3 regions of the Chromobacterium phragmitis genome follow, and region 3 is predicted to be linked to each of the others. Evidence: predicted binding sites of a transcription regulator. Region 3 holds the regulator's gene; each other region holds the start of a gene.
The links. The regulator sigma-54, encoded in region 3, starts transcription at its own class of promoters, with help from an activator protein. The targets are predictions, from matches to a motif close to CTGGCACGCTTCATGCTT.

Region 1 (6,511 bases), 2.3 Mb from region 3:
CTCACCGCCGGGCTCCGCTTCAGATTGCGGCGCAAGGCATCCAGATCGTAGCCCTTGGACTGGCAAGTCAATATCGGCCTCAAATCCATGCCCAGGGAAACCGATGCGGCCGGCGTCTCGGCGCGGCCCGAAGACGTGGAGGTTTGAGCGGACGGACTGGACTGCGCGTTCATCGCGCGGAGGGTCTCATCGGCGATCTTGGTGGCGTGCTGCTGCAGATCGGCGCAGCCAGAAACGAGAAAGGAACAGGCGAGGAAAGCGAAAGCGTTTTTCATGTCGGCGATTCGGAAACGGCCGCGGCAGGCGGCGCAACAAGCAAAACGCATAGTTTACGCCTGCCAGCCCTCTCATTCCTTCTATCGCAGCGGTACTATTGCCAATAACCGACTAAGGCAGCTAACAAAACCCTCGCCAAGAACCTGAGCCAAGGCGCGCCGACGCAGGCCGTACAAGGCGTGCGACAAGGAGGCGCAACGCTGGAGCAGGGCGGGCTAGCGGGTCTAAATCGCAGTGCCATGAAGTTTGCCGTATAAGTCTGGCCTACGATCCGACAGCACATGATTATGCCGGCTGATATGTTTGTCGCGACTGGCGCGCAGATCGATCTGAGCGAAAACGATCTCATCAGCCCCGGCCTGTTCTTGGCGGCTCGCCAGCGCCAACTTGCAGCCGTCCGCATCGGTGATCAGCGAGCAGCCCGCCCAGTCTATTCCCCGCTCGTGGCCAGCGCGGTCGCATACCGCCACCGGCAAGCGGTTGAACGCGGCATTGGCTTGCGCCTTGATCACCTCTATTGGAAGCGCTTCGCGATGTTGCGGCAGGACGGGCCAATTGACCGGAACACAGAGCAGATCGGCGCCTTCCAGCGCGGGCAGGCGTACCCACTCGGGGATTTCCAGGTCGTAACAAATCATCACCCCAAGGCGGCCTATTGCCGTTTCCACCACCGGCGGAGGCTGGCAACCTAAATCGAAAATCCTCTTCTCGCCATCCCACAGGTGGGCTTTGCGATAGCGCGCTTGGCGGCCATCTGGCGTCAGCAGCACCGCGCTATTGTACAACCCGTCCCCATCTCCCTCGCAAAAGCCGGCGACCACGATCAAATCCAGTTGCGCGGCCAACTCTCGCCATTCGCTCACGCACTCCCCCGCGTCGGATTGAGCAAGGCCCCTTGCCTCATCTCGATTGGAAAATGCATAGCCGGTATTCGCCAGTTCCGGCAAGACCGCCAATTGAGCGCCCATATCCGCCGCCCGCATCAGAATGTCGCGGCTGCGGCGCATATTGCCTGAGATATCACCGAAAACAGGCGCCAGCTGACAGCAAGCCACGCTGACTGCGCTGGACAAATGGTCTACCGGACAGGACTCTTGTGGCATCGCTCTCTTCCTTTGCAAAGTGGGCCGCATCCTTGGCACATTAAGGGTAGAGATGGGTTCGAAGAACGAGTTCCATCATCGGACAGATGCGCCGCCCGCAAACCGATTCCCGCCAGACGGCAAGCCAGATGGGACCGGAACGTTGCCCGGGCGGCATGCTCCCCTTCGCGTCCCAATCCATAAATCCTCGTCACTTCTGACGACATCCCTTACCCGCCGACACCGCATCGACACGACACATCCGACGCCGGCGCGCGCGCAAGCCGCTGAAAACAAAGAGATCCAATCAAGAATCCAATCTGGCACGCCTCCTGCAAGCCATAAGCCATCCCGGGCCCCGCCTGGCTTTACTTGGGGGAATCATGAACCGCTTCGTCATTGCAGAGCCCGAGCTTTGCAATGGATGCCATACCTGCATGGCCGCCTGTTCCGCGCTGCACCGCGCGGCCGGCCTGCAGGCGCATCCGCGGCTGGCCGTCACCCGCACGGCCGCCGTCACCGCGCCGGTGCTGTGCCGCCATTGCGACGACGCGCCTTGCGCGCGCGTCTGTCCGGTGGCGGCGATCTCGCTGTCCGGCCATTCCGTCGATCTCAATGAAACGCTGTGCATAGGCTGCAAGCTGTGCGCCATCGCCTGCCCTTTCGGCGCCATCCAGCTCTCCGGCACGCCGTGCGGTGGCGTGGCCGCCGTCAGTCCTAGCTGGCAAGCGCCGCCGGCGGAAACCGAGCCGGCCGCCGCCCCGCGCGACAGCAACGCCACGCTGTCGCCGCTCTTGGCCTGGGAGCCTGGCGTGAAGGCCATCGCCATCAAGTGCGACCTGTGCCAGGGCCTGGCCGATGGCCCGGAATGCATGCGGGTGTGCCCGACGCGGGCGCTGCGGCTGGAAGACAACGATGCGCTCGCGCGCGCCGCCGATGTCCGCCGCCAGGCGGCGCTGTTCGCGCTGGGCGCGGAGTGGGACATGCCGGAGGAAAGACCATGAGCCTCGCGCCCCTGCAATGGCTGTTGCTGGCCGTCTGTCTGTACGGCGCGGGCGCGCTGCTCAGCCTGCTGCTGGCCCGCCTGGAAACGCTGGCCATCGCCGCGTCGTCGCTGTTCGGCATCGCCGGCGCGGCCTGCGGACTGGCCGCCTCGCTGCCGGTATTGCAAAGCGGGACGGTAGAACGCTTGGTGATGGACGGACCGTTCGCATTCGCCCATTTCGCCGCGCGGCTGGACCCGCTGGCCGCGCTGCTGCTGCTGGCCATTTCGGCGCTGACGCTGCTCGCCTCGCTGTATGGCTGGTCGTATGTGCGGGAATACCGCGGCCGCGGCGTCGGCGCGATGGGATTCTTCGCCAATGCCTTCATCGCCTCGATGACAGGGCTGGTGGCGATGGACAACGCGTTTTACTTCCTGATCCTATTCGAGGCGATGTCGCTGGCGTCTTACTTCCTGGTGATTTTCGAGCAGGACGAGGAGGCGGTGAACGCGGGCTTCCTGTACTTCCTGATCGCCCACGCCGGCTCGGTGCTGATCCTGACCGCCTTTTTCCTCCTGTACGCGCAAAGCGGCAGCCTGGACTTCGACAGCTTCCGCGCCTTGAAGCTGGACGGCCCGCTCGCCTCCGCGGTGTTCCTGCTGGCCCTGTTCGGCTTCGGCGCCAAGGCAGGCATGGCGCCGCTGCACGGCTGGCTGCCGCGCGCCCACCCGGCCGCGCCCTCGCACGCCTCGGCCCTCATGTCCGGCGTGATGGTGAAGATAGGCGTGTTCGGCATCATCAAGGTGGGCGTCGACATCCTGGGCGCGCGCGCCGCCTGGTGGGGCCTCTTGGTGCTGGCCATAGGCGGCGCCTCCGCGGTGCTGGGCGTGTTGTACGCGCTGGCCGAGCAGGACCTGAAAAGGCTGCTGGCCTACTCCACCGTGGAGAACGTCGGCATCATCCTGTTGGGCGTGGGCGCGGGCATGCTGGGCCTGGCCGAGCATCAGCCGCTGCTGGCGGCCCTGGGCTTTGTCGCCGCCGGCTACCACCTGCTCAACCACGCGCTGTTCAAGGGCCTGCTGTTCATGGGCGCGGGTTCCATCCTTTACCGCGCCCACAGCAAGGACATGGAGCGGCTGGGCGGGCTGGCCTCGCGCATGCCGTGGACGGCGCTGAGCTTCCTGGCCGGCAGCCTGGCCATCTGCGCGCTGCCGCCGTTCAACGGCTTCGTGTCCGAGTGGTTCACCTACCAGACGCTGTTCGCCGTCAGCCAGGACGCCGGCTTCGCGCTGCGGCTGACCGGGCCGCTGGCCATGGTGATGCTGGCCTTGACCGGCGCGCTGGCGGCCATGGCCTTCGTCAAGGCTTACGGCATGTGCTTCTCCGGCGCGCCGCGCAGCCGCCATGCCGCGGAGGCGACCGAGGTGCCGTTGCCCATGCGCGCGGCGATGCTGCTGGCCGCGCTGGCGCTGTTGCTGCTAGGCGTGGGCGCGAGCGCGGTGTCGCCGCTGATGGCCAATGTGGCGGCGTCCTTGACGCATGCCGCGCCGGCCTCCGTGACGGAAGGCCTGGCCATCCATCCCGGCCTGCATGCCCAAACCATGGTGTCCATGCCGCTGTTGGCGGTATTGCTGATCTCGCTGCCCTTGTGCGTGCTGCTGGCCTTGTCCATCCTGCGCGGCGCGCGGCTGGCCCGCCGCCAGCAGGGCGATGCCTGGGCCTGCGGCTATGCGCAGGAAGCGTCGATGTCGGTCGGCCCGCAAGGTCTGACCCAGCCGGTGGCGCATATGTTCGCCCCGCTTTACCGCCTGCGCGGCCAGTTGTCGCCGGCCGCCAGGCTGGACGCCGCGCTGGAGAAGACCATCGCCGGGGCCAGCCGCGCCGAGCCGCTGTGGGACCGGGCGCTGACCCTGCCCATCGCCCGCTGGGCGGACAGGCTGGCGGCCCGCGTCCGCTGGCTGCAGCACGGCGATTTCCGCCTGTACTGCCTGTACGTGGTGATCGCGCTATTGGCGCTGCTCTTGATCGCCGCGCGCTAGGAGAACCACCATGCACCCCTTGCCATCCCTCCCTCTGGCCGTCGCGCAAGCCGCGCTGCTGCTGGCGCTGGCGCCGCTGTTCACCGGCGTGTCGCGGATGATCCGCGCCCGCATGCATTCGCGGCGCGGCCCCGGCGTGCTGCAGGACTACCGCGACATTTTCAAGCTGTTCCGCCGCCAGGATGTGGCGCCGGGCCGGGCCGGCCTCGCCTTCCGCCTGGCGCCGGCGGTGCAGCTGTCCGCCATGCTGATGCTGGCGATGGCGCTGCCGGCGCTCACCCGCCACTCGCCGGCCGGCCCGCTGGCCGACTTGATCACCTTCGTCTACCTGTTCGGCTTGGCGCGCTTTTTCTTCGCCCTGTCCGGCGTGGATTCCGGCAGTTCATTCGCCGGCATCGGCGCGGGCCGCGAGCTGACGCTGGGCATTCTGGTGGAGCCGACGATGATGCTCTCGCTGCTGGTGGTGGCCTTGATCGAGGGCAGCACCAATCTGGGCGCCATCGCCACCGGCATGTCCGGCAGCTATCTGCAGTCGCCGGCCGCCATCGGCCTGGCGCTGGCCGCTTTCGCCTTCGCCGTGTTCATCGAGATGGGCAAGCTGCCCTTCGACTTGGCCGAAGCCGAGCAGGAGTTGCAGGAAGGCCCGCTGACCGAATACTCCGGCCCCTCGCTGGCGCTGTTGAAACTCGGCCTGGCGCTGAAGAAAGTGGTGCTGGCGCAGTTCATGCTGGGCGTGTTCCTGCCGCTGGGCGCGGCCGACAGCCTGGCGCCGGCCGCGCTGCTGGCCGCAGCGGCCTGGCTGCCGCTCAAGCTGCTGGCGGTGTTCCTCATCGCCTCCGTCATCGAGAACAGCATGGCGCGCGGCCGCTTCCTGCTCACCGCGCGCGTCACCTGGGTGGGCTTCGGCCTGGCCGCGCTGTCCTTTGCTTTCTATCTCACCGGTCTTTAAGGAGCATTCATGGAACCACTCGCTCTGGCGACCATCCTGCTGCCCTTCCTAGGCGCGGCCCTGGTATTGGCCAGCCCGCGCCCAGCCGGCCGCTTCCTGGCGCCGCTGTTCGCGCTGCTGGCGACCATAGGCGCCATCTGGCTGGCCGCGGCCTTCAAAACGGCCGGCGGCATGGCCGCGCACTACCCCTTGCTCAGCTTCAACGGCATCGAGCTGTTGGGCCTGGCCGTAGACCGGCTCAGCACGCTGATAGGCATGGCCGTGGTGGGGCTGGGCTTTCTGGTGGCGCTTTACTCCACCGCCTACATGACGCCGGCCAACCGCGAGCATCCGCACGCCGCCGCGCCGCGCTACTACGCCTACCTGCTGGTGTTCATCGGCGCGATGGCCGGCCTGGTGCTGTCGTCCACCCTCTTGGGCCAGTTGGTGTGCTTCGAGATTACCGGCGCCTGTTCCTGGGGGCTGATCGGCTATTACCAGAAGCCCAAGGCGCTGCAGTCTGCCTTGAAAGCCTTGCTGATCACCCATGCCGGCTCGCTGGGCCTGTACCTGGCCGCCGGCTGGCTGTTCGCGCATAGCGGCAGCTTCAGCCTCTCCGCGATCTCGGCGCTGCCGGATGCCGCCAAGGTCGTGGTGCTGCTGGGCGTGCTGTGGGCGGCCTGGGGCAAATCGGCCCAGCTGCCGCTGCACATGTGGCTGCCGGACGCGATGGAGGCCCCGACGCCGGTGTCCGCCTATCTGCACGCGGCCTCCATGGTGAAGGTGGGCGTCTACATCTTCGCCCGCGCGCTGGACGCCGCCGGCAGCGTGCCGCACCTGGTGGGCTGGGTGGGCGCGGTGATGGCCACCGTCACGCTGCTGTACGGCTTCTGGATGTATCTGCCGCAAACCGACATGAAGCGGCTGTTGGCCTACTCCACCATCACCCAGTTGTCCTACATCTTCCTGGCCCTGTCGCTGTCGGCCTTCGGCTCGCGCCTGGCCTTCAACGGCGCCATCGCCCACATCTTCAACCACGCCTTCGCCAAGAGCCTGTTCTTCCTGGTGGCCGGCGCGCTCAGCTACAGCTGCGGCACGCGGCTGCTGCCGTCCTTGCGCGGCCTGTTGCGCGGCGCGCCGCTATTGGGCGCGAGCTTTTGCGTGGCCGCGCTGGCTATTGCCGGCGTGCCGCCGTTCAACGGC
Region 2 (6,511 bases), 300 kb from region 3:
CCGCATCGCCGGAATGCAAGGACTACCCCAGCGTGATCAGCGGCTATCTGGGCCGGAACTGGGGCATTTTGCTGGGCGCGCTGTACTTCGTCATGCTGGTGATCTGGGTCTTCGTCTATTCCACGGCCATCACCAACGACAGCGCCTCCTTCCTGCACAGCTTCGGCGTGACCCAAGGCTTGCTGTCGGCCAATCCGTTTTACGGGCTGGCGCTGATGTGCTTGCTGGTGGCGCTGGCCTCGCGCGGGGAGAGAGTGCTGTTCCGCATCTCCACCGGCATGGTGCTGACCAAGCTGGGCGTCGTGGCGGTGCTGGGCCTGTCCATGGTGTCGGAGTGGAATCTGGTGAATGTGGGCGCGTTTCCATCGCTGGGCCATCTGCTGCGGGACGCGGTGATCATGCTGCCGTTCACGCTGACCTCCATCCTGTTCATCCAGAGTCTGAGCCCGATGGTGATTTCCTACCGGGCGCGGGAGCAATCGCGCGAGGTGGCGCGCTTCAAGGCGATGCGGGCGATGAACATCGCCTTCGGCATCCTATTCGTCACGGTTTTCTTCTACGCGGTGTCGTTCACGCTGGCGATGGGGCATGAACAGGCGGTGCGGGCTTCGCGGGAAAACATCTCGGCGCTGGCGATGGTGGCCAGCAGCATGCCGGGCGACATGGTGAAGCTGTTCAGCCTGATCCTCAATATCTTCGCGGTGATGACAGCCTATTTCGGCGTGTACCTGGGGTTCAGAGAGGCCTGTCAGGGGCTGGCGATGAACCTGTTGCGCCGGGTGCTGCCGGAGGAGCGCATCCGGCCGGACTGGGTGGGCAAGGGCATCATGCTGTTCACCGTGCTGCTGTCCTGGGGCGCCATCGTGCTGAATGCGCCGGTGCTGAGCTTCACCTCCATCTGCAGCCCGGTGTTCGGCCTGGTGGGGTGTCTGATCCCGGCCTACCTGGTCTACCGCGTTCCTTTCCTGCACCAGTACAAGGGAGCGGCGCTGAAGATCATCATCGCCACAGGCGCATTGCTGTGCGTATCGCCGTTCCTGGCCTTTTCCTGACCGTCGCCGGCGAGAAACCGGTACCCAGCCGCGCCGCTTGCCGGCGGGCGTGAATGAAAGTGTGGAATCCCATGACTCAATCCCATCCTAAAATCGGCCTGTGGCCCGGTTTCGTCAAGGCGGCGCGCAAGGAAGTCGTGCCGGCGCTGGGCTGTACCGAGCCCATCTCGCTGGCGCTGGCGGCAGCCATCGCTGTCCGCGAGCTGGGCCGCGCGCCGGAACGCATCGAGGCGCGGGTATCGGCCAACCTGATGAAGAACGGCATGGGCGTCACCGTGCCCGGCACCGGCGCCGTAGGATTGCGGATCGCCGCCGCTGTCGGCGCGCTGGGCGGCGATCCGGATGGCAAGCTGGAAGTGCTCAAAGGCTTGAGCGGCGAGGCGGTGGCGGCCGGCAAGCGCATGGTCGCCGAGCGGCGGGTGGCGCTGGCCATCGCCGACGTGCCCAACATCCTGTACTCGGAAGCGCGGGTTTTTGCCGGCGGCGAGCAGGCCCGAGTCTGCATCGCCGACGCGCACGCCAACGTGGTCCTGATCGAACGCAACGGCGAAACTGTTTTCCACGCCGGCAGCCCGTCGGCGGGCGAGGAGGGCGGCGATTACGATTTCGCCGACGCCTCGGCGCGCGACATCTACGACTTCGCCACCCAGGCGCCGCTGGAGAAGCTGGACTTCATCCACGAGGCCGCCACGCTCAACGAGGCGCTGTCGCGGGAGGGAATGCGCGGCGAGTACGGCTTGCACATCGGCGCGACGCTTGAGCGGCAAATGCGCGCCGGGCTATTGTCCGACGGTCTGCTCACCCGCATCCTCACCCGCACCGCCGCCGCGTCCGACGCCCGGATGGGCGGCGCGACGCTGCCGGCGATGAGCAACTCCGGCTCCGGCAACCAGGGCATCGCCGCCACCATGCCGGTCGTGGTGGTGGCCGGCCACGTCCACGCCAGCCGCGAGCAATTGACGCGGGCGCTGATGTTGTCGCATCTGATGGCGGTGTACATCCACTCCCGGCTGCCCAAGCTGTCCGCGCTGTGCGCGGTGACCACCGCGTCGATGGGCGCGGCGGCGGGGATGGCGTTGCTGCTGGGCGGCGGCTACAAGGCCGCCGGCATGGCGATCTCCAGCATGATAGGCGACGTGGCGGGGATGATCTGCGACGGCGCCTCCAACAGCTGCGCGATGAAAGTGTCGACCTCGGCAGCGGCCGCGTACAAGGCGGTGCTGATGGCGCTGGACGGCGCCTGCGTCAGCGGCGACGAGGGCATCGTCGAGCGCGGCGTGGACGCCTCCATCGCCAACCTGGGCCGGCTGGCCACCCAGGGCATGGCGCAGACGGATGTCCAGATTCTGCAGATCATGATGCGCAAGCGAGAGGCGGCCTGATTCGGAGGCCCTGGCGCGCAGGCATGAGAAAAGCGGCCGCAGGGCCGCTTTTCTCATCGGGCAAAAACCATCCCCGCCGGAGCGGGGACGGCGCTGTTCAACCGTTTCCGGCGATCACAGCGAGTAGTACATCGCGAATTCCACCGGGTGGGTGGTCATGCGGGTCAGGTTCACTTCCTGCATCTTCAGCTCGATGTAGGCGTCGATCCACTCGTTGGAGAACACGCCGCCGCGGGTCAGGAACTCGCGGTCCTTGTCCAGCGCGGCCAGGGCTTCATCCAGGCTGGCGCATACGGTCGGGATCAGCTTGTCTTCTTCCGGCGGCAGGTCGTACAGGTTCTTGTCCGCGGCGTCGCCCGGGTGGATCTTGTTCTGGATGCCGTCCAGGCCGGCCATCAGCAGCGCGGAGAAGCACAGGTACGGGTTGGCCAGCGGATCCGGGAAGCGGGCTTCGATGCGGCGGCCCTTCTGGCTGGCCACGTGCGGAATGCGGATGGAGGCCGAGCGGTTCTTGGCGGAGTAGGCCAGCTTCACCGGCGCTTCGTAGTGCGGCACCAGGCGCTTGTAGGAGTTGGTGCCCGGGTTGGTGATCGCGTTCAGCGCCTTGGCGTGCTTGATGATGCCGCCGATGTAGTACAACGCGGTGTCGGACAGGCCGGCGTAGCCTTCGCCCGCGAACAGGTTCTTGCCGTCTTTCCAGATGGACTGGTGGACGTGCATGCCGGAGCCGTTGTCGCCGACGATGGGCTTAGGCATGAAGGTGGCGGTCTTGCCGTAGCTGTGGGCCACGTTGTGCACCACGTACTTCAGGATCTGGGTCCAGTCGGCGCGCTGGGTCAGCGTGCTGAACTTGGTGCCGATCTCGTTCTGGCCGGCGGTGGCCACTTCATGGTGGTGCACCTCAACCGGCACGCCCAGCTCTTCCAGCAGCAGCACCATCGCGGAGCGGATGTCCTGCGAGGAATCTACCGGCGGCACCGGGAAATAGCCGCCCTTGATGCCTGGACGGTGGCCCATATTGCCGCCTTCGAACTCTTCGGCCGACGCCCAGGCCGCTTCTTCGGCCTTGATCTTGACGAAGCAGCCGGACATGTCGGTGCCCCATGTCACGCCGTCGAAGATGAAGAATTCCGGCTCCGGGCCGAAGTAGGCGGTGTCGCCCAGGCCGGACGCCTTCAGGTAGGCTTCGGCGCGCTTGGCGATGGAGCGCGGGTCGCGGTCGTAGCCCTTGCCGTCGGCCGGATCGATCACGTCGCAGTGCATGAACACGGTCGGCTCGTCGAAGAACGGGTCGATGCGGGCGGTGGCCGGGTCGGCCATCAGCAGCATGTCGGAAGCCTGGATGCCTTTCCAGCCGGCGATGGAGGAGCCGTCGAAGGCGTGGCCGCGCTCGAACCATTCGTCGGCGTCTTCCAGCAGCACGTGGGCCGGGATGGAGACGTGCTGCTCTTTGCCGCGGGTGTCGGTGAAGCGCAGATCGACAAATTTGACGTCGTTTTCTTGGATCAGTTTGACTACGTCGGCTACTGCCATGTTTTATCTCCTGAAAGGCAACGTGCACCCAAGGGCAAGTGCGTGAAAATTTTGGTACGTCCCCGGTAAGCAGGAAGCGTGCCAGCTCCAAAATCGCTGCTGCTGCATTGTGTCATAGGCGCTTTGGCATATCCAGCCGGCTGGAATGATTGGGTTTGAACCAATCTGGTGCCTTGATCCATGGCATGCACCATGATGGTGCTATTTGCCAGCCATGCCGGGCGGGTCGATAATCGGCAACATAAGCCAAGCGTGTTGCAGGAGAAAAACATCATGAGCAAAGTCAGCCAGATTCTGCAGGCCGCGCACCAGCGCGCCGAGCAATTGAGCCTGCCCTATAGCGGGGCGGTGCTGCCCGATGAGGCCTACGAACTGATGCAGGGCCTGCCCAAGGCGGTGCTGCTGGATGTGCGCAGCCACGCCGAATGGCAGTTCGTCGGCACGGTGCCGGAGGCGGTCAACATCGAATGGCGCAGCTATCCGGGCATGGAGCCGAATCCCCATTTCCTGGCCCAGCTGACCCATCAGGTGGACCCGGAGGCCGTGCTGCTGGTGATCTGCCGCTCCGGCGCCCGCTCCGACCAGGTGGCGCGGCTGGCCGCGGCCCACGGCTACAGCGAGGTCTACAACGTGCTGGAAGGCTTCGAGGGCGACCGCGACGCCGACGGCCATCGCAACTCGGTCGGCGGCTGGCGCTGGCGCGGCCTGCCGTGGGTGCAGGGCTAGCGGATCGCCGCGGTGGTTGATGTTTGCGGCGTTACGCGGCAAAGTGGGGGATGAACCCGTTGCCCGAATCCGCCGGAAAGCCATGGTCTTCGCCGGCGGCCAAGGAACGCAGAAAACATATCGCATTTTGGAAAACCGGACATGACCGACCGTTACGCCGTCATCGGCAACCCGATCTCCCACAGCCAGTCGCCGTTCATCCACGAGGAATTTGCCCGCGCCACCGGGCAAGACATCGGCTACGAGCGCCTGTTCGCCGATATCGGCCGCTTCAACGAGGTGGTGGGCGAGTTCGTCGCCGCCGGCGGCAAGGGCCTGAACATCACGCTGCCGTTCAAAGGCGACGCCTTCCGCTACGCCTCCGAGCTGACCGAGCGCGCCCGCGCGGCAGAGGCGGTCAATACGCTGACCTTCCGCGACGGCAAGGTGTATGGCGACAACACCGACGGCGTCGGCCTGGTGCGCGACATCGTCGAGAACCTGGACTATCCGATTCAAGGCCAACGCGTGCTGATTCTGGGCGCCGGCGGCGCGGTGCGCGGCGTGCTGGAGCCCATTCTGGAGCAAAAGCCGGCCAGCCTGACCATCGTCAATCGCACCGTGATCAAGGCCGAGGCGCTGGCCCACCATTTCGCGGCTTACGGCAAGGTGGAGGCGGTAGGCTACGACGCGCTGGAGGGCCGCAGCTTCGACATCATCATCAACGCGACGTCCACCAGCCTGAACAACGAGATGCCGCCGCTGCCGCGCGGCGTGTTCACGCCGCGCACGCTGGCCTACGACATGGTGTACAGCGCCGGCCTGACGCCGTTCCTGCAACGCGCCCAGGGCGAAAACGCCGGCATGCTGGCAGACGGCCTGGGCATGCTGGTGGAGCAGGCGGCGGAGTCGTTCTCCATTTGGCGCGGAGTGCAGCCGGAAACGCGCAAGGTGACCAATATGCTGAGGGAAGTGCTGGCCTGAGCATGTCTCGCATACTCTTCAAGATTCTGGCGGCCCTGGTGGCCGCCTTTCTGCTGTATAACCTGTGGGTGCTCGGCCATATCGTCTACTGGCGCGACCACGACCCAGGGGCCAGCTCGTTCATGAACGAACAACTGGCCAAGCTGCAGCAGGATGACCCCGAGGCCGAGTTGCGCCACAAATGGGTGTCGTATGACAAGATCTCGCCCAATCTGAAGCGGGCGCTGATCGCGTCCGAGGACGCCAAGTTCGTCGACCACGAGGGCTTCGACTGGGACGGCATCGAGGCGGCGTTCGAAAAAAACCTGCAGAAGGGCAAGATCGTCGCCGGCGGCTCCACCATCAGCCAGCAATTGGCCAAGAATCTGTTCCTGTCCAGCGGCAAGACGCCGTGGCGCAAGCTGGAGGAGGCGCTGATCACGGTGATGCTGGAGGCGGTGCTGGACAAGCGCCGCATCTACGAGATCTATCTCAACGTGATCGAGTGGGGCAACGGCGTATTCGGCGCCGAGGCCGCCTCCCGTTATTACTTCCGCACCGGCGCGGCGCGCCTGTCGTCGTTCCAGGCCGCCAAGCTGGCCGCGATGGTGCCCAATCCTCGCTATTACGACGAGCACCGCAACGCGCCGGGCCTGGCGCGCAAGACCCGCATCATCCAGCGCCGGATGGGCTACGTCGAGTTGCCCTGAGCGCGTCCCTTTGCCGGCGGCGATGCGCGTCGCCGGCTGGAAGCCGCTTGTGACGGTATGTTACAATCGCGACTTTCTTTTCGCGCGCCGCGGGCAAGCCGCGGCCCACGCAATGGACTTACCCAGTTACCCCTTAATCCAATCCCGTATCATTCTATAAAGTCCC
Region 3 (6,511 bases):
GGCCGTGCGGCTGATTCAATTCCAATCTCTCGGCCAACAACTTGCTGACGATGGCGGTGGACGACATCGCCAGCGCGCCGCCTATCGCGAAACCCGTCAGCGGACTGCCGGTCAGATAAGCGATGGCCATCGCCACCAGCAGCATGGTCAGCGCCACCTGGGCGAAGCCGACGCCGAACACCAGCTGCCGCATCGCCTTCAACCTGGGCAGCGAAAATTCCAGGCCGATGGTGAACATCATGAACACAATGCCGATCTCGCCGAGAAAGGCCGTCTCCTGTCCCTGGGGAATCAGGTTCATCACCCCCGGCCCCGTCAGGAAGCCCACCACCAGGTAGCCAAGCATGGCCGGCACTTTCAGGCTGCGGCACAAGGTGACCACCAACACGGCGGACAACAGGACAAGGACGATGGGGGCCATGGAATGCATCGGCGGTCGGGGCTCCAGGGAAAGAATTGGCAACGGAAAACACGACCGCCAAGCAAAACTTGCACCAGCACCCGCGTCAATCGATTATAACCTTTGATATACTTTTGCCTTATGGAAAAAACTCACACCAGCCGCCTGGAGACGGCGCGCGACGTGCTGCTGACAGAAGCGGCCGCGCTGAGCACCCTGGCCGAGCGCCTGAACGGCGAATTCCTGGACGCTGTGGAAGCCATCCTGGCCTGCAAGGGCCGCGTGATCGTCACCGGCATGGGCAAGTCCGGCCACGTGGGGCGCAAGATCGCCGCCACCCTGGCCAGCACCGGCACGCCGGCCTTTTTCGTTCATCCGGCCGAGGCCGCCCATGGCGACTTGGGCATGATCACCGGCGACGACATCGTGATCGCGCTGTCCAACTCCGGCGAGTCGGCCGAGGTGGTGTCCCTGCTGCCGGCGCTGAAGCTGAAGGGCGGCAAGCTGATCGCGGTGACCGGCCGGACCGAATCCACGCTGTCCCAGGAAGCGGACATCCTGCTGCACACGCATGTGGACAAGGAAGCCTGCCCGCTGAACCTGGCGCCCACCACCAGCACCACCGCGCAGATCGCGCTCGGCGACGCGCTGGCGGTGACGCTGATGGAAGTGCGCGGCTTCGGCAAGAGCGATTTCGCGCTGTCCCACCCGGGCGGCAGCCTGGGCCGCCGCCTATTGGTGCACGTGAAGGATCTGATGCACGACGGCGATGCCCTGCCCCGCGTCGCGCCAGGCACGTTGTTGAAAGACGCGCTGCTGGAAATGTCGCGAAAACGGCTGGGCATGGTCACCATCAGCGACGCCGACGGCACGCTGCACGGCATCTATACAGACGGCGATCTGCGCCGCACGCTGGAAAAGGGCGCCGACCTCTACAGCCTGAAGATAGACGAGGTGATGGGCCGCCAGCCGCGATCCATCCAGCCGGACAAACTGGCCGCCGAAGCTGGCTTCCTGATGAAACAGCACCAGATCACCAGCCTGGTGGTCGTAGACGCCCAGGGCAAGCTGGCCGGCGTGCTTCACATGCACGACCTGCTGCGCGCCGGCGTGTTTTAAATATCGAACATCGCAGCCGCCAACCGCATGGCTGGCGGCTGCAAGGACAAGCAATGCGTATGATTTCCGAGCAGGCCCGCAAGGTGAAGCTGCTGATCATGGACGTGGACGGCGTCCTCACCGACGGCCGCCTGTACTACAACGCCCAAGGCGAAGAGAGCAAGTCCTTCTACGTGCAGGATGGTCTGGGCCTGCGCCTGCTGCAGGGCACCGGCGTGCAGCTGGCCATCATTTCCGGCCGCGCCGACCGCTGCGTCGAGCACCGGGCCCGGGCGCTGAAGATAGACCACTACTATGGCGGCGTGCACGACAAGAAAGTCGCCCTGGCCGACCTGCTGGACAAAACCGGCTTCGCGCCCGACGAGTGCGCTTTCATCGGCGACGACCTCATCGACCTGCCCATCCTGACCCGAGTAGGCCTGGCGGTGGCGGTCCCCGAAGCCCCGCCGCAGGTTCGCCAGCACTGCCATTACGTGACCGGCAACCCCGGCGGGCACGGCGCGGTGCGCGAGCTGGCCGAGCTGATCATGCAGGCCCAAGGCACGTTCGAAGGCGTGCTCGCGCGGTATCTGGCATGATCAAGCTGTTGCGCTCCCACCGCCTTTTCCCGGTGCTGCTGATCGGCCTCACCGCGATGCTGACGCTGTGGCTGGATCAGATCTCGCGCTGGGATACCCGCCATCGCGAGCTGGACCCGGACAAGCCCGAATACGTGGCGGACAACCTGGTGGCCATCCGCTACGACGCCCAGGGCAGGCTGATGGACAAGCTGGTCGCCAGCCGCATGTGGCAATACCCGGGCAAACCCGACGCCTACTTCGAAAACCCCGACCTGTACCAATACCAGCAGGGCGTGCTGCAATACCATGTGACCGGCGAAACCGGCCGCTACAACAGCAAGAACCAGCAGGCTTACTTCGACAAGAAGGTCGTCCTGATCAAACCCGCAGACAGCAAACAGCCCGAAACCAAGCTGGTGAGCAGCGCGATGTTCGTCGACACCGGCAAGCGCTTCGCCAGCTCGAAGGCGCCGTCGGTGATCTACCACGGCAACTCGGTGGCCAACTCCATAGGCTTCAGCTACCTGGAGTCCCAAGGCGTGCTCAATCTGCACTCAAAGACCAAGATCATCTATGCCAAATAACACCCGACTCCTGCTCGCCGGCCTGCTGCTGTCCGCCGTCTCGTTCGCGCACGCCGAGCAGGCCGACCGCAACAAGCCCATCGAGATCACCAGCGACAACGGCTGCACCATGGAGCAGACCAAGGGGATCTCCACCTGCACCGGCAATGTGGTGGTGATCCAGGGCACGCTGCGCCTGAACGCCGACAAAGTCGTGGCCATGCAGGACCAGCAAGGCAACCAGACGCTGCAAGCCAGCGGCCGCATCGTCACCTTCCGTCAGAAGCTGGACAACAACGGCGGCTGGATCGAAGGCCAGTCCAGCAAGCTCGACTACGACAGCGCCAAACACTTCGCGGTGCTGACCGGCAATGCCCGCGTCAAACGCAACGGCGACCTGGTGATAGGCAACGTGATCACTTACGACACCCAGAGCGAGGTTTACCAGGTGATGGGCGGCGGCGCCAATGCCGGCAAGGGCGGCCGCACCACCGTCATCCTGCAGCCGAAGAACGCCGCGTCGCAGCCGGCCGCCGCCAAGCCCGCCGCTGGAGCCTCCAAGCCATGAAGCGCAGCGTACTCGCCGTATCCCGCCTGAAGAAGCGCTTCAAAAAACGCACCGTGGTCAAGGACGTGTCGCTGAGCATCGAAAGCGGCGAAGTCGTCGGCCTGCTCGGCCCCAACGGCGCCGGCAAGACCACCAGCTTCTACATGATCGTCGGCCTGATCGGCGCCGACGACGGCGACATCCGCCTGGACGACGAAGCCATCACCCGCTATCCGATGCATCAGCGCGCCCAGCTGGGACTCGGCTACCTGCCGCAGGAAGCGTCCATCTTCCGCCGGATGACGGTGGAAGAGAACATCGCCGCCATCCTGGAAATCTCCGGCCTCAAGGGCAAAGAACTGGAAAAAGAGCTGGACCTGCTGCTGGACGACCTCAACATCGGCCATTTGCGAGAAAACAACGCGCTGTCGCTGTCCGGCGGCGAGCGCCGCCGGGTGGAAATCGCCCGCGTGCTGGCCACCCGTCCTCGCTTCATCCTGCTGGACGAGCCGTTCGCCGGCGTGGACCCGATCGCGGTGATCGACATTCAGAAAATCATCTCCTTCCTGAAGGAGCGCGGCATCGGCGTGCTGATCACCGATCACAACGTGCGCGAGACGCTGCGCATCTGCGACCGCGCCTACATCATCAGCGACGGCTCGGTGCTGGCTTCCGGCCAGCCGGAAGAACTGGTCAACAACGAAAGAGTGCGCGAGGTCTACCTCGGCGAACATTTCCACCTGTAAATGATGAAACAGTCACTTCAGCTCAAGGTTTCCCAACAGCTGACGCTGACGCCGCAGTTGCAGCAATCCATTAAGCTGCTGCAGCTGTCCACGCTGGACCTGCAGGCGGAAGTGGAGCGTTTCCTGCTGGATAATCCCTTGCTGGAGCGCGGCGACGATCCGCGCGACGGCGAAGCCGCGACGAATGGAGCGGAGCAGAAAGACGGCGCGGCCGAATCGGCCGAAGGCGACAGCCGCGACGACAGCGCCGGCGAATTGCTGGACTGGGGCGCGGGCGGACGCAAAAGCGACGACGACGATTTCGACCCCATGCTCAACGTGCCCTGCCCGGTCAGCCTGCGAGAGCACCTGCTGACGCAGTTGGGCGAAATCGTCCTCTCCGACCGCGACCGCGCGGTGATGCGCCTCTTGATCGAAGAGCTGGACGAGGACGGCTATCTGCCGCAGGACTTGGACGAACTGGCCGGCAACCTGCCGCTGGAGCTGGAGCTGGACAGCGACGAACTGGCCGTCGGCCTCGCGTTGCTGCAGCAGTTCGATCCCGCCGGCGTCGGCGCCCGCTCGCTGGCTGAATCGCTGGAACTGCAGTTGCGGCGCCTGCCCGGCGGCAAACCCGGCCACCCGCTGGCGCTGGCCATCGTCCGCGAGCATCTGCCGCTGCTGGGCGGCCGCGATTACGCCAAGCTGAAAAAACTGCTGCGCTGCGACGACGCCGCGCTGCGCGAGGCGCAGGCGTTGATCGCCCGCCTCAACCCGCATCCGGCCACCGGCTTCAGCCACGGCGACGTCCATTACGTGATTCCCGACATCAGCGTGCGCAAGCTCCGTGGCCGCTGGGCCGCGGAGCTCAATCGCGCCGCCATGCCTCGCCTTCGCGTCAACCGCCTGTACGAGCGCATGCTGGCAGACAGCCGCGGCCAGGGCGGCGAAATGTCCGGCCGGCTGCAGGAGGCGCGCTGGCTGGTCAAGAACATCCAGCAGCGGTTTGACACCATACTCAAAGTGGCGGAAGCTATTGTCGAGCGTCAACAGTTGTTCTTCGAGCGCGGAGAGGTGGCGATGCGGCCGCTGATCCTGCGCGACATCGCGGAAGAGCTGGGACTGCACGAATCCACCGTTTCCCGCTCCACCAGCCAGAAATACCTGCTCTGTTCACGAGGTTTGTTCGAGCTCAAGTATTTCTTCGGCAGTTCGCTGGAAACTGAAAGCGGCGGAGAGTGCTCCGCCACCGCGATCAAGGCCCACATCCGCGGCATGATAGACGCCGAGGACCGCGCCAAGCCGCTGTCCGACAGCGCCATCGCCGACGCGCTGGCCAAGCAGGGAATACAGGTTGCCAGACGCACCGTAGCCAAGTATCGTGAAGCCATGCAGATTCCGGCGGTGAGTCTGCGCAAGGCGCTATAAAAACCGAGACGCCTCAGGAATACAATGCCGCCCGACAACCCGACCGGGCGGACAAACCAGAAGGAGCTAGGGTATGAACCTCAAAGTAACCGGCCTGCACCTGGAAGTCACTCAGTCGCTGCGCGAATACATTGAAAACAAGCTGGAGCGCGTTACCCGCCACGTCGACCACGTGATCGACATCTCCGTCACCCTGTCCGTGGACAAGCTGATCCAGAAGGCTGAGGTCAACGTCCACCTGTCCGGCAAGGACATCCACGTGGAAGCTTCCGAAGCCGACCTCTACGCCGCCATCGACCTGCTGATGGACAAGCTGGACCGCCAGGTGCTCAAGCACAAGGAAAAACTGACCGAGCACCGCGCGCTGGGTTCGGGCGAAGCCTCCCAGACCCAGGCTTCGCTGTAAGGCCTGATTGAAGACAACGGGAGCCTCGCGGTTCCCGTTTTTCTTTGCGCTTGCCGGTTTTCAGTACTATCAAGGCAACGTAGAATTCGGACTTTCCCCAAGAGCCGCATGCATAAGCCAACATGAATCTCATCGGCAAGATCCTGACTCCGGACCATATCCTGCTGGATCTGGACGTCGCCAGCAAGAAACGGGTGTTCGAACAAGTGGGCCTGCTGGTGGAAAACACCCGCGGCATCGCCCGCAGCGAAATCTTCGACAGCCTGTTCAGCCGTGAAAAACTGGGCTCCACCGGACTCGGCCAAGGCGTGGCCATTCCCCACGGCCGCGCCCGCGGCCTGAAGGAGGCGACCGGCGTATTCATCCGCCTGAAGGCGCCGATTCCCTTCGACGCCCCGGACGGCAAGCCAGTGCAATGCCTGTTCGTGCTGCTGGTGCCCGAACACGCCACCGATCTGCACCTGCAGGTGCTGTCGGAACTGGCGCAGATGTTCTCCAGCCGCCAGATGCGCGAGCAGATGCTGGGCCTGAACGCGCGCGACGACCTCTACAAGCTGCTTAGCGACTGGACGCCCCATGCCTAGCATCACCGTACGCCGGCTGTATCAGGAAAACCAGCAGAAGCTGAACCTGACCTGGGTCGCCGGCACCGGCGGCTCGGACAACGTCATCGGCAACGACGACCAGCGCCCCACGCTGGCGCTGGTCGGCCACTTGAACTTCATCCACCCCAACCGGGTGCAAGTGCTGGGCCTGGCGGAAG

Region 1: a site for sigma-54 is predicted at 1,679-1,696, ahead of DK842_RS13605 (4Fe-4S dicluster domain-containing protein). Genes of this name have one in related genera too.
Region 2: a site for sigma-54 is predicted at 4,035-4,052, ahead of glnA (type I glutamate--ammonia ligase). Genes of this name have one in related genera too.

Annotation. Positions count from the first base shown of each region.
Region 1 is NZ_CP029495.1:2,841,420-2,847,930, reverse strand. It holds gene DK842_RS13615 (hypothetical protein) at 1-275, opposite strand, end outside; gene DK842_RS13610 (nitrilase-related carbon-nitrogen hydrolase) at 501-1,379, opposite strand; gene DK842_RS13605 (4Fe-4S dicluster domain-containing protein) at 1,796-2,362, shown strand; gene hyfB (hydrogenase 4 subunit B) at 2,359-4,380, shown strand; gene DK842_RS13595 (respiratory chain complex I subunit 1 family protein) at 4,391-5,329, shown strand; gene DK842_RS13590 (hydrogenase 4 subunit D) at 5,339-6,511, shown strand, end outside.
Region 2 is NZ_CP029495.1:607,114-613,624, reverse strand. It holds gene DK842_RS03035 (SLC5/6 family protein) at 1-1,052, shown strand, start outside; gene DK842_RS03030 (L-cysteine desulfidase family protein) at 1,124-2,434, shown strand; gene glnA (type I glutamate--ammonia ligase) at 2,549-3,967, opposite strand; gene DK842_RS03020 (rhodanese-like domain-containing protein) at 4,241-4,693, shown strand; gene aroE (shikimate dehydrogenase) at 4,835-5,656, shown strand; gene mtgA (monofunctional biosynthetic peptidoglycan transglycosylase) at 5,659-6,345, shown strand.
Region 3 is NZ_CP029495.1:303,406-309,916, forward strand. It holds gene DK842_RS01500 (cation:proton antiporter domain-containing protein) at 1-430, opposite strand, end outside; gene DK842_RS01505 (KpsF/GutQ family sugar-phosphate isomerase) at 542-1,519, shown strand; gene DK842_RS01510 (KdsC family phosphatase) at 1,573-2,097, shown strand; gene lptC (LPS export ABC transporter periplasmic protein LptC) at 2,094-2,663, shown strand; gene lptA (lipopolysaccharide transport periplasmic protein LptA) at 2,653-3,210, shown strand; gene lptB (LPS export ABC transporter ATP-binding protein) at 3,207-3,935, shown strand; gene DK842_RS01530 (RNA polymerase factor sigma-54) at 3,939-5,342, shown strand; gene hpf (ribosome hibernation-promoting factor, HPF/YfiA family) at 5,416-5,748, shown strand; gene ptsN (PTS IIA-like nitrogen regulatory protein PtsN) at 5,871-6,332, shown strand; gene hprK (HPr(Ser) kinase/phosphatase) at 6,325-6,511, shown strand, end outside.